3 regions of the Streptosporangium sp. NPDC023963 genome follow, and region 1 is predicted to be linked to each of the others. Evidence: riboswitches for the same ligand, from Rfam matches in the RefSeq annotation. Region 1 holds a riboswitch; each other region holds the start of a gene.
The links. A riboswitch is a leader RNA that binds a small molecule or an ion and turns the genes downstream of it on or off. The one in region 1 is predicted to bind cyclic di-AMP.
Positions count from the first base shown of each region.

Region 2: it holds a riboswitch for cyclic di-AMP, as region 1 does, so the genes downstream of both, AB0F88_RS21945 (hypothetical protein) here and AB0F88_RS23170 (hypothetical protein) in region 1, are expected to answer to the same signal.
Region 3: it holds a riboswitch for cyclic di-AMP, as region 1 does, so the genes downstream of both, AB0F88_RS02785 (C40 family peptidase) here and AB0F88_RS23170 (hypothetical protein) in region 1, are expected to answer to the same signal.

Region 1 covers NZ_JBEZZK010000007.1:285,747-289,537, forward strand. The annotation lists gene AB0F88_RS23155 (hypothetical protein) at 1-492, shown strand, start outside; gene AB0F88_RS23160 (roadblock/LC7 domain-containing protein) at 572-958, shown strand; gene AB0F88_RS23165 (hypothetical protein) at 971-1,342, shown strand; gene AB0F88_RS23170 (hypothetical protein) at 1,461-2,288, opposite strand; cyclic di-AMP (ydaO/yuaA leader) riboswitch at 2,536-2,687, opposite strand; gene AB0F88_RS23175 (DUF4253 domain-containing protein) at 3,101-3,791, opposite strand, start outside.
Region 2 covers NZ_JBEZZK010000007.1:21,787-25,577, reverse strand. The annotation lists gene AB0F88_RS21950 (MMPL family transporter) at 1-682, shown strand, start outside; gene AB0F88_RS21945 (hypothetical protein) at 977-1,915, opposite strand; cyclic di-AMP (ydaO/yuaA leader) riboswitch at 1,958-2,094, opposite strand; gene galT (galactose-1-phosphate uridylyltransferase) at 2,167-3,246, opposite strand; gene AB0F88_RS21935 (DeoR/GlpR family DNA-binding transcription regulator) at 3,243-3,791, opposite strand, start outside.
Region 3 covers NZ_JBEZZK010000001.1:668,173-671,963, forward strand. The annotation lists gene AB0F88_RS02780 (hypothetical protein) at 1-824, opposite strand, end outside; gene AB0F88_RS02785 (C40 family peptidase) at 1,037-1,552, opposite strand; cyclic di-AMP (ydaO/yuaA leader) riboswitch at 1,686-1,844, opposite strand; gene AB0F88_RS02790 (NlpC/P60 family protein) at 2,691-3,641, opposite strand.

The sequences.
Region 1 (3,791 bases):
GCGACCGGCCTGCTCCGGGAGTGCGAGCGAAGGAAGGCGCAGTTGGAACAGACCTGGCCGTCCGCGGAGCTGGACACGCTCCCGGTCGTCCCGCTGGGGCGCATCAGCGCCCAGCGGGTGGTGCTGAGCTCGCTCCAGTGGGAGGTGCTCGTCGGCGCCGACTCCACGGCGACCCCGGCCGACCTGGCGCGCAAGCTGGGCCGTCCCGCGTACTCGGTACTGCTCGCCGTACGGCAGCTCGCCTCGTCCGGACTGCTCCGCCTCCCGGAGCCCGCTCCGGCGGAGACTCCTGCGGCTCCCAGGGCTCCCGGGGCTCCCGGGGCTCCCGGGGCACCGGACCCGCTGCCCAGGCGGACGAGGGGTGCCACGGAGATCCCCGCGGCCGCCGCGGGTTCTCCGGAGACCTCGGAGTGGCTCCCCAGGGCGAACGGGGACCCGGCCGACGTCAACCTGCTCATCCGGCTCAGGAACGCATTGGAGGCCATGACTTGAGCGACTTGAGCGACTTGAGCGACTTGAGCCCGGTCACATGCCGATAAGGCTGCGGACGCTGAAGCTGATCGGAAGGAGGATGCCGGTGGAACTGCGTGAGGAGATACGGCGCGAGATGGCGGCGCTGCGAGAACGCATGCCCGACGTGAACGGGAGCATCGCGTGCAGCGTCGACGGTCTGACGATAGCGAGCGACCTGGAGAGGGACACCGAGCAGACCGGCGCGCTCTCCTCCGCGGTGCTGGCCCTCAGCCGCCGGATGACGAGCATGGCCGGCAAGGGCACCTTCGAGGAGACGTTGATCTCCGGTACCAACGGCTACGCGGCGTTCTACGCCGCCGGACCCAAGATCGTCCTCACAGTCCTGGCGCGCCCGGGGACCAACCTCGGGCTGCTCCGGCTGGAGGGCCGCAAGACGGCGGCCAGGCTGGCCGCCGCCGGCTCGCGCACATCGATACCCCAGTGATCGGAGACAGCAATGGGCAACATGGACATCTCGCTCAAGGAGATGATGACGATCGACGGTGCCATCGGCGCGGTCGTCGTCGACTACAACAGCGGGATGGCGCTGGGCGCGCTCGGCGGGTCCAAGGACCTCGACCTCCAGGTCGCGGCCGCGGGTAACACCGAGGTCGTCAAGGCCAAGATGCGGACCATGGAGTCGCTCGGCCTCAAGGACGGCATCGAGGACATCCTCATCACGCTCGGCACGCAGTACCACGTGATCCGCCCGATCGCGGGCCGGAGCGGCAAAGGGCTGTTCCTCTACCTGGCTCTCGACCGGAACCGGGCCAACCTCGCGCTCGCGCGGCACACCCTGCGCGGCATCGAGGAGAAGCTCGAAGTCTGATCCTCCGGTGCGGCCCGCGCCCCGGGAGGCACGGACCGCACCGGAGTCCTTTCCGCGTCTTTTCTGAGCGTTCCCGGAGGACTCCGGCGGGGGTCTTCCGGAGGGCGACGGCTCCGGCTCAGCCCTTCCCGGCGCCGATCTCGGCGGCGCGGGCACCGGCGGCGGCCACGCCGGCCGGGGCGTGCCAGGAGGCGGGCTCGACCATGACCTTGGGCTTGCCGGCCCACGGCCGCACCGCGGCGCTCACCGGCTGGGTCTGCACGCCTATCCCCAGTCGCTGGGCCTTGGCGAAGACGACCGTCGGAGGCTTGGCCGGGCTGGTGTCCCTGCGGCTCCAGGCACCGGTGGAGAACGCGACGGGGTGGTTCTTTATCCCCGTACCGTCACCCCACTTGGTGACCACGTACTGGATGTCGATGTGGCCCATCCCGCCGTTGCCGTCCACGCCGAGCGTGCCGGCGTTGAACGTTCCACCGGTCAGGTCGGCGAAGGTCTTGGCGTCGATGTCGATCATGATGCCCTGGTTCGAGGGGGAACCGGGGCCGCGGTCGCCGACGAAGAACTTGGCCTTCTTGCCCTTGTAGATGAGGTAGCCCTCGGTGAGCAGGGGCCAGCTCGGGCTGGCGATCATGCCCTTCTGCATCGGCCGGCCGCTGGCGGGCAGCCCGGTGTCACCGGCCCGGCCGGAGGAGTCGTCCCAGAAGTAGGAGGCCGTGGTCGCGCCCTGGAGGAGGACGGACTCGGCGCTGGCCTTCGCCACCCCGACCTCGGGGTCGGCGGTGGCGGCGAAACAGGTGGAGGTGGGCAGCGCCACCGCGACACCGGTGGCGGCGAGGACGCTCGCGCCGACCAGGGCGGCGGCGGCGAGGCGGTTTCCGCGGGACTTGTTCTTCTGCCAGGTGAACTTGCTCAGGCCGTTCTTGTGCAAACCAAAGATGGGGCGCATGGAGAAAAGGCTCTTTCGCGAGGGAACGGGGCAGCCACGTGCGACACACCGGAGTGGTGCGGTGGCGGGGACGCGCTCGTCGGAAAAGGGGGCGTAGCCGGAATCTCAGGCAATCGCTACGCGGAGCACGATCTGGAAGGTGCCGCGATCGGGCGCGGCGAGAAGGTACGGGGGGAAGGGGGAAAGTTCAGGTGGCCGGCACGGACAAGGGCTGCACCGACGTGGTAACGCGGTGATCCATGAGGGGATCTCCTCTCCATCTCGTCTACCGGGTTAGCTGACGGGTTCGGGCGGTGGAGTTGCCCTACCGCCGCGTGGTCGCGGCGGATTCACCCCGGAAACGTGGTTCCCCGGCTCCGGGGCCCCTGAGGGGCCCTCGGGATTCGACGTCGGCCGGCCGCTCCCTCTTGTGAAGGGCAGGTCGCCAACCGATAACTGTGGACACTACCCACCCAAACCGGACAAAGCAAAGCAAACACCATGAAAACCCCAGAAGATCTACCTACAAGCTTCAAGGAAGCCTCATCGATCGCCCCGCCAGGCCAACACCCGTCCTACCAGCACGGATGTCTCCCCCATCTCGGGATCCGCCCCCGGAACCCCGTCCCGGAGCCCGTTCCAGGGCCCTGTCCCCGGAGATCCACACGGGGAACATCCGCCCCGTGAACCCGTCCCCGGCCGGTCCCGCCCCGCCCCGTAAAGGTTCACCCAAGGTCCCGCCCCGCAAAGGTCCATTCAAGGAGAGCCCGTCCCGCGGGCCGTCCCCGGCCGACCGGTTCCGCCAGGTTTCAACCGGCCCCGCTCAGTCCCGCTCAGTCCCACCAGAACGACCAGGCGTTCCTGCCCTTGATCTGCTCGGCGTAGTCGATGAGGTTCCCCGCCCCCTGGATGATGCTGTCGGGGCAGAACGTCCAGTGCTCCGCGGCGACGTGCAGGGCGTGCTCGGAGGTGGTCGGAGGCGCGGCGACGCTGAGGTCGAGGGTGTTGAAACCCATGCCGACCACCCGCACCCCGAACCTGTCCTCCCAGCTCCGCACGACGGCCGCGAGCGGGACCATCCACTCGTTGTGGTTCAGGGCGCCCTGCCAGCCCATGACGGCGAGGGCGTCGGCCCCGCGCTCGACCGCGACGAGCCCGAGCGGGGTCCTGCGCTCGGCCACCAGCCCGGCGTACCAGTCGGCGACCACGCCGGGGTCGGCGGCGAGCCTTCCCGAGGGGGCCGGGCCGGGACACTCGGGGCCGAAGGGGTCGAGCAGTTCCAGCTGGTCGAGGTTGGCCTTGGCGATCCAGTCGGACCACACCTCGGCCATGAACGCGGCGGCGTGGTAGTTGTCGATCTGACCGGCCGTGTCCGGGGCGATCTGCCCGGCCGACCAGGGCTGGACGGAGTCCTCCAGCAGCACCGGCCACAGGCCCGACCGCTCGTGCTGGGCCCTCAGCCGCGCCCAGTACTCGCCGGAGACCGCCACCTCGCTGAGCCAGAACGCCGGACGGCGACGGACG
Region 2 (3,791 bases), 260 kb from region 1:
CGTGGCCGCGGTCTACGGCGGCTTCCCCGCCGTGCTCGCACTCATCTCCGTCCTGACGTTCCTGCTGCTCGTACGGGCTTTCCGCTCGCTGCTGCTGGCGGTCAAGGCGATCGTGCTCAACGTGCTCCCCCTCGGCGCCACCATGGGCGCGGTGGTGCTCGTCTGGCAGTACGGCTACGGCTCCGAGCCGATCTGGGGGCTGGCCGGCACGGGCTCCATCGCCGAGTTCATCCCGGTCATGATCTTCGCGTTCCTGTACGGGCTGTCGATGGACTACGAGGTGTTCATCCTGGCCAGGATGCGGGAGGCGTATGACCGGACCGGCTCCACCGACGAGGCGGTCGTCGAGGGCCTGGGGCGGACCGGACGGCTGGTCACCAGCGCGGCGCTGATCCTGTTCCTGGCGTTCGGGTCACTGGCGGCGGCCCCGCAGCCGGAGATCAAGATGTTCGCGACGGGGCTCGGGCTGGGCGTGCTGCTGGACGCGACCGTGATCAGGGCGCTGCTGCTGCCGGCGTTCGTCGCGGTGATGGGCCGATGGAACTGGTGGCTGCCCGGCCGGCCGGCCCTGCTCGTACGGGTGCTCGCCGGTCGGAGGCCGGACATTCCGGTCCCGGTTCGTACGCCTGGACCGCAGCCTGAGCCCGATCCCGCGGGGCAGGGCCGACGGGTCCACGAGTAGGCCGGCGGCGCGGTGCCGGGGTCGCCTGCAGTCCGTACGGCAGGACCTGGTGTCAGCAAGATCCCGGAGGCGGAGCGTGCGCGGCGTTCGGTGATGTGCCTCCTGGACGAAGGAGGATCCTCGATGACCGCGCCGCCCCCGGTCTGGCATCGGATCAGCACGCGCCGGTCATCTGCCCCGGCCGTGGACGGCCGCTCGGCGAGCAGCTTCGGCATGACTCCCGAGAGCCACCTCGCCGGTCTTCGTCTCCGCAGCGCCATCAACCCATCTGAAGATCCGAAGTCCGTACGGGTCCTAGTACATCGAGATGTGCGGGTGGTCGAAGTGGTTGGCCGTGATGCCGCCGCGGTTGGACATGAAGCGCCAGCCGGAGCCGTGGTTGATGCGCTGGCGCCAGATCACGTACTTCACGCCGAGTCTGGTCCTGTTCTTGAGGGCCCAGGCGGCGATCTCGTCGCCCAGCGCGAGGTTGGCGGCCGAGGGCATCGTGCCGCCGGTGCTCATCATGAAGTCGCAGGCGCGGCCCAGGGGGTGCTCGCCGCCGTCGTTGGCGGACCGGTAGCAGCCCACGGAGTACGGGAGGCTGAAGCGCCGCATGACGGCGTCGCGCATGATCCGGGTGCGGTCGGTGATGTTGTCGGCACCGGTGGGGAGCTGCGGGGCCCAGCTGCCGTCGGAGCGGCGGCCGGAACCGGTGGGGGCGAGCCGGTCGAGCTTGTCCTTGACGTCGCGGATCACGTCCTCGGCCTCCTCGCGCCGCCCCTCCACCTCCTTGGCCTCCTCGCGGATCTCGTCGGTGAGCCTGGATGCCGTCTCCGACGCCTTCTTCCTGCGCTCGAGGCTGCCGGCGAAGCCCTCCAGATAGGCGCTCTGCTGGGCGGTGAGCTGTTCCATCACCGCGGCGGCGCCCATGTCGCCGGAGAACATCAGCGCGGGCAGCCCTCCGCTGCTGCTGGTCTGGTAGCGGAGCTGGACGATGGAGTCGACCTGCCTCTTGGCCTCGACGTAGACCTCCTCGGCCTTGCCCAGGTTCTGCTTGGCGACGGCCTCGGCCTTCTGCGCCTTCTTGAGGGACTCGCGTTTGGCCGCGTAGGTCTCGATCAGCCCGTCGAGTTTCTTGCCGAGTTTGGCCAGGTCGGCACGGAGCTTGGCCTCGGTCGGTTTGGGTTCCGCGCTTCCCGCGGTGGGAGTACCGATGGTGAACGCCGCGATCGAGCTCAGACAGAGGACCACAGCGGCATGCCGACGGAACGTGGGGGACGAAGCCGCCACGAACTCTCCTCTCCTTCCGCCTACCGGGTTAGCTGACGGGTTCGGGCTGGAGGAAGCCCTTCCACCGAAGTGGTTTCACCCCAGGTGCGGTGGTTCCCCGGTTCCTGAGCGAGGCGCCCAGGATTAGGCAAATCAGCGTTTACAGCCGATGTGGGAAGGATAGTAGTGGTAAACAGCAGGTCATGCGACCTCAAGACGAGACCGAGCGGTAATCAGTTCGTGACAACAGAGCGCAGAAGTTGTGCTGTCGCCTCGGGGGACACGTCGTTCACGAAGGCGCCCATGGCCGACTCCGACCCGGCAAGGTATTTCAGCTTGTCCGGCGCGCGGCGGATGCTGAACAGCTCCATGTGCGCGTACGACAGATCGCGGCCGGTGGAGACCGGCGCCTGGTGCCAGGCCGCGATGTACGGCATGGGCACGCCGAACAGCCCGTCGAGGCGGCGGAGCACGTCGGTGTAGAGGGGGCCGAACGCCGCGCGCTCCTCGGCCTCCAGCGCGACCAGGTCGGGGACCTGGCGGTGCGGGTAGAGGTGGACCTCCACCGGCCAGCGCGCCGCGGCCGGTACGAAGGCCGTCCAGTGCTCGTTCGAGCCCACCACCCGGATCCCGGCCTCCCGCTCCGCGGCCAGGACGTCGGCGAACAGGTTGCCGCCGGTCCGCGCCCGGTGGCGCTCGGCCGCCCCGAGGGTCAGCCTGGTACGCGGGGTCACGTAGGGGTAGGCGTAGATCTGGCCGTGCGGGTGGGCCAGGGTGATGCCGATCTCCGCTCCCCGGTTCTCGAAGCAGAACACCTGCTCCACGCCCGGCGTCGCCGACAGCTCCGCCGTACGGTCGACCCAGGCCTCCATGACCAGCTCGACCTGCTCGGGGGAGAGCCGCGAGAATGAGGAGTCGTGCTCGGAGGTGAAGCAGACCACCTCGCACCTGCCGATCCCCGGCCGGACCTCGCTCAGCCCGCCGATCTCCCGGTGCTCGCCCGGCTGGGCGGAGAACGACGGGAACCGGTTCTCGAAGACCACCACGTCGTAGTCGGCGGCGGGCACCTCGGTGAGGTTGCCGGGGGTGGAGGGGCAGAGCGGGCACTCGCTGGCCGGGGGCAGGAAGGTGCGGCCCTGGCGGTGCCCGGCCACCGCGATCCACTCCTCGGTGAGCGGGTCGTAGCGCAGCTCGGAGGCGGCGGGGCGGGGCAGCAGGTCGCGCCGGTCGACCGCTCCGCGGTCGGCGTCGTCGCGCCGGTCGAAGTAGATGAGCTCCCGGCCGTCGGCCAGGTGGGTGATCGTGCGTTTCATCGGCCGGCGATCTCGCTCTCTGACTGGGGTTCCGTGATGATCAGTTCGCCCACCGAGGCGGCGAGCTCCTCGCGGGCCTCCCCGGCCAGGCCGGAGTCGGTGACCACGATGTGGGCCTCGGCCAGCTGGGCGATGGTGCTGATGCCGACCGTGCCCCACTTGGTGTGGTCGGCGAGCACCACCAGGCGGTGCGCGGAGGCGACCAGTTCGCGGTTGGTCTCGGCCTCCAGCAGGTTGGGGGTGGTGAACCCGGCGCGGGCGCTCATCCCGTGCACGCCGAGGAAGAGGGTGTCGACGTGGAGCCCGCGGATCGCCGAGACCGCGACCGGGCCGACCAGGGCGTCGGAGGGGGTGCGGATCCCGCCGGTGAGCACGACCGTGCGGTCGGCCCTGGGGGAGCGGTGGAAGACGTCGGCGATCCGGATCGAGTTGGTGATCACGGTCAGCTCGGGCACGTCGACCAGGTGGTGGGCGAGCGTCCAGGTCGTGGTCCCCGCGGAGAGCGTGATCGCCGTGGCGGGCCGGACGAGCCCGGCGGCGTGCTG
Region 3 (3,791 bases), on a different contig from region 1:
GGCAGGCCCAGCGTGCTCTCGACATCGCTACCGTAGAGCCTCACCAGGGCCTTCTCCCCGAAGCGCTCCGCGACGAACCGGCAGGCGAGCCACGCCTCCTCGTACGCCTGCGCGAGCCTCGGCGCGCCGGGGGCGAAGTCGGCCGGGCCGGGGAGCCGGGCGGGCAGGGCGCCCGAGCGCACCTCGGCGGCCAGCTCGGCGGCGGCCGTGCGCACCGCGATCCCGGCGTCGCGGTAACCCGCGTAGTCGGCGAAGCCCTCCGACAGCCACATCGGCACCCGGCCGCCGCGCGTCGCGCCGGTGGCCACGTGGGCGAGCTCGTGGGTGATCACCACGTCCCTGCCGGTCGCGGTGAGCCGGGCGTACCCCGACGGCAGGACGATCACCCGGTCCGCGGTCGCCATCGCGGCCAGGCCGCGGGTGCTCCCGGCCCCGGCGAGCGCCGCGGCCTCGGCGTCGGTGGCGGGGAAGAGGACCACCGCGGGGACCGGCCCCCAGATCGCCGCGATCGTCGCGCGGGCCCGGTCGGCCCTGGCCGCCAGGTCCCGCAGGACGGCGGCCGGGACGCCGTGGCCGATCACGAGGGAGTACTCGCCCCGGACGGTGACCGCGGCGCCCGGCCACAGGTCGCGGGGATCGCGCGGGCTACGGGAGGCGTACGGGACGCGCGAAGGGGTCCGGGCGCCGTACGGGTCAGGGGGACGGGGGGCGCGCGGGAGGGGCGCGGCTCCGGCCAGGAGAGGTCCCGTCCCGGCGAACGGACCGGCGCTCATCAGCGCCAGCATCCCGGCGAGCACGGCGCGGCGCCCTTTCGGGACGGACATACGAGCCGATGGTACTCGACCGGCATGGAGCGGCCCCGGCCCTCCTGGTGGAGGGCCGGGGCCGCTTTTCCGTGCTCGGGCGCGTGCTCGGGCATGTGCTCGAGCGCGTGCCCGGACGCGGGCTCAGGCTCAGGTTCCATACCTGGGCTCCGTGCTCACGCGTGGATCCCGGGCTCCGCGCTCACGCGCGGACCTTGGGCTCCGTGCGGGGCTCAGGCCCCGGGCCGTACCGCTCCGGCGAAGGAGGACCTGTAATAGCCCGCCAGCCTCACGATACGGACCGTCTTGCCGCTGCTCGGCGAGTGGACCATCCTGCCCTTGCCGACGTACATGCCGACATGGCCCTTTCCACTGAAGAACAGCAGGTCACCGGGGTGCAACTTGCTCCACGAGACCTTTTTCCTGATCGACCTGTACTGGCTGTGCGTGATCCTGGGAAGGGACACGCCCGCCTTCCGCCAGGCGTACCGGACGAGCCCCGAGCAGTCGAACGCTCCGGGACCGGAGGCTCCCCACCGGTACGGATCGCCGATCTGCTTCTTGGCCGCCGAGACCGCCTTACCGGCCCGGATCCTCTGCAGTGCCGCCCTGCTCTTTTTGGCCTTGCCCTTGGCCTTGACCTTGGTCTCAGCCTTGGTCTCGGCCTGAGAGGCGGTCTTGTTGGTGCTCTCGGCCTTCTCTGAGACACCGGCCGCGCTGTTGACCAGTATCTCGGAGGGGCCGTCCACCGCCTGCGCCGCCGTGGGCCCCAGGGTGACCGCTCCGGCTGAGGCGGTCAGGGTGAGGGCGATGCCGCCGAGGGAAAGGCGGAAAAGGCGCGACAGACGGGGGTTGTACGGGGTGGTAGACAGGATTTCTCCTTGGGACTTCCACTGATGCCTACCGGGTTAGCTGACGGATTCGGGCTTGGAAGATGCCCTACGGCAAAACGCGCCGATTCACCCCTGGCCACGCTGTATCGGGCCTTTTGGGTCCCCGGTTCCATGCCTCCTGGCTGCATAGATTCGGCGGGCCGCCGTGATGAGCCCTGCCCCCGGGTGGGGGCACGGCGGCCGGTTGGATTTCTATAGGGACACCGGCCCGAAGACCGACATTCGCCGCGACGGCGTGGCTTGCACGTCGCGACGCCAGAAGTTACCCCGATCTCCAACTTTCGGCAAAGCATTCGCCAAATTGGGAGATCGACAACCCCTCTTGATCTTCCTGTTACCCCTGCTTAATGGCTATTTATGCTATTGAGATATGACTCTCGTCACACCCTTCTCGCCAGTCCAACAAATCACGATTTATGTAATCTTCATCACACTCACCGCCGATGGAGCGGTCCCGCATGATCCGGCCGGGTGACCTCAGCGCCCGACGCGCGTGCAGGCGCCGTGGACCGGCTCCCGGAAGTCCGCCCGACGATCTCGAGTCCGGCGGCGTCGAGCATCGGTCCGGGCAGCCGCCCGAAGGTGCCGTACTCGGTGCGCAGACGCTCGGCACAGTCGTCGCGGGTGTGGCCCAGCGCGGGCGTGACCCAGCGCGGGCGTGACCCAGCGCGGGCGTGACCCAGCGCGGGCGTGACCCAGCGCGGGCGTGACCCAGCGCGGGCGTGACCCAGCGCGGCATCGCCCGCCACGCCGTCGAGCCGACGGCCGAGCACGGCGTCGGAGTCGGAGTCGAGGCGCTCGGGACCGGCGCGCGCTCTTCGGGCGTCCGTGGTTTGATCATGTCCCGATGCCGGATGTGCCGCCGCGTCCGGCACATCCGGTTTCCCTGCGTCTCGTCAGGCGCGAGACGGGGCCGGCACATCCGGTTTCCCGGCGTCCCGTCAGGCGCGAGACGGGGCCGGGACGTCCCCGGCGGGAGCGCGGCCCGGCCCGGTCAGGGGCGGACGGCTCCGACGATGCGGCGGCCGTAGGCGGACAGCGGGACGACCTTGACGACGTCGCCGGTCTGCGGGGCGTGCACGATCTGGCCGTTGCCCGCGTACATGCTGACGTGGCCGAGACCCTCGCTGAAGATGAGGTCGCCCGGCTGGAGCTCGCTCAGCGAGACCTTGCGGCTCGCGCCCCAGCTCCACTGCTCCCAGGTCGTGCGGGGGAGGCTGACTCCCCCGCTGCGCCAGGCGCTCTGGACCAGGCCGGAGCAGTCCCAGCCGCGCGGGCCCGTGCCGCCGTACTGGTAGGGCTTGCCGACCTGGGCGAAGGCGAACTGCAGGGCGGCGCGGGCGTTGCCCGAGGCGGAGCCGTTGTACTGGATCCCGGCGCTCTCGGGGTTACCCGTCCTGAAGGCGTTGAGCTCGCGCAGGATCTTCGTCTGGGCCTTGACCATCTTGTCGGCCTTGGCCTTCTCCCTGGCCAGCTCGTCACGCGTCTCGTCGGCCTCGGCCAGCGCCTTCTTGGCCTGGTCCCGGCTGGTCCGCAGCACCTTGGTGGCCTCGTCGAAGGCGTTCAGGGACTGGGCGCGGGAGGTGGACATCTGGTCGGCGGCGGCCAGACCGCTCAGCAGGGCGCCGGGGTCGGTCTGGTAGATCATGCCTTCCCAGCCGTTGACCACGCCGACCTGGTAGGTGCTGACGGCCATCGTGACGAGCTCCTTGCGCAGCCCGGCCACCTGCTCGTTCTGGCGGGTCAGGTCATCGTTGAGCGTGTTGTACTTCTTCCTGGCCCGCTTCCACTTCTCCGAGGCCTGGTTGTACTTCTCGACGACCTGGTCGGCCTGCTCGTTGAGCTTCTCCAGCTTCTTCTTGGCCTGGGCGGCCGTCGGCCTCGGATCGGCGGCCGCTCCGCCCACCGGCAGCGTCAGCAACGCGAGAGCGAGCCCGGCCGCCACCGGTATCCGAATCAGTCCAACCGGCAAACCCGCCACGGCCACGTCAACGCCTCCCGACTGCACCAGACCTGCGGCGAATAGTACAGAAGAAGTAATGATTGACTCACCTTTTTGCCGGGTTTGCTCCTTAATCTCAGGTGAACCCCTTTA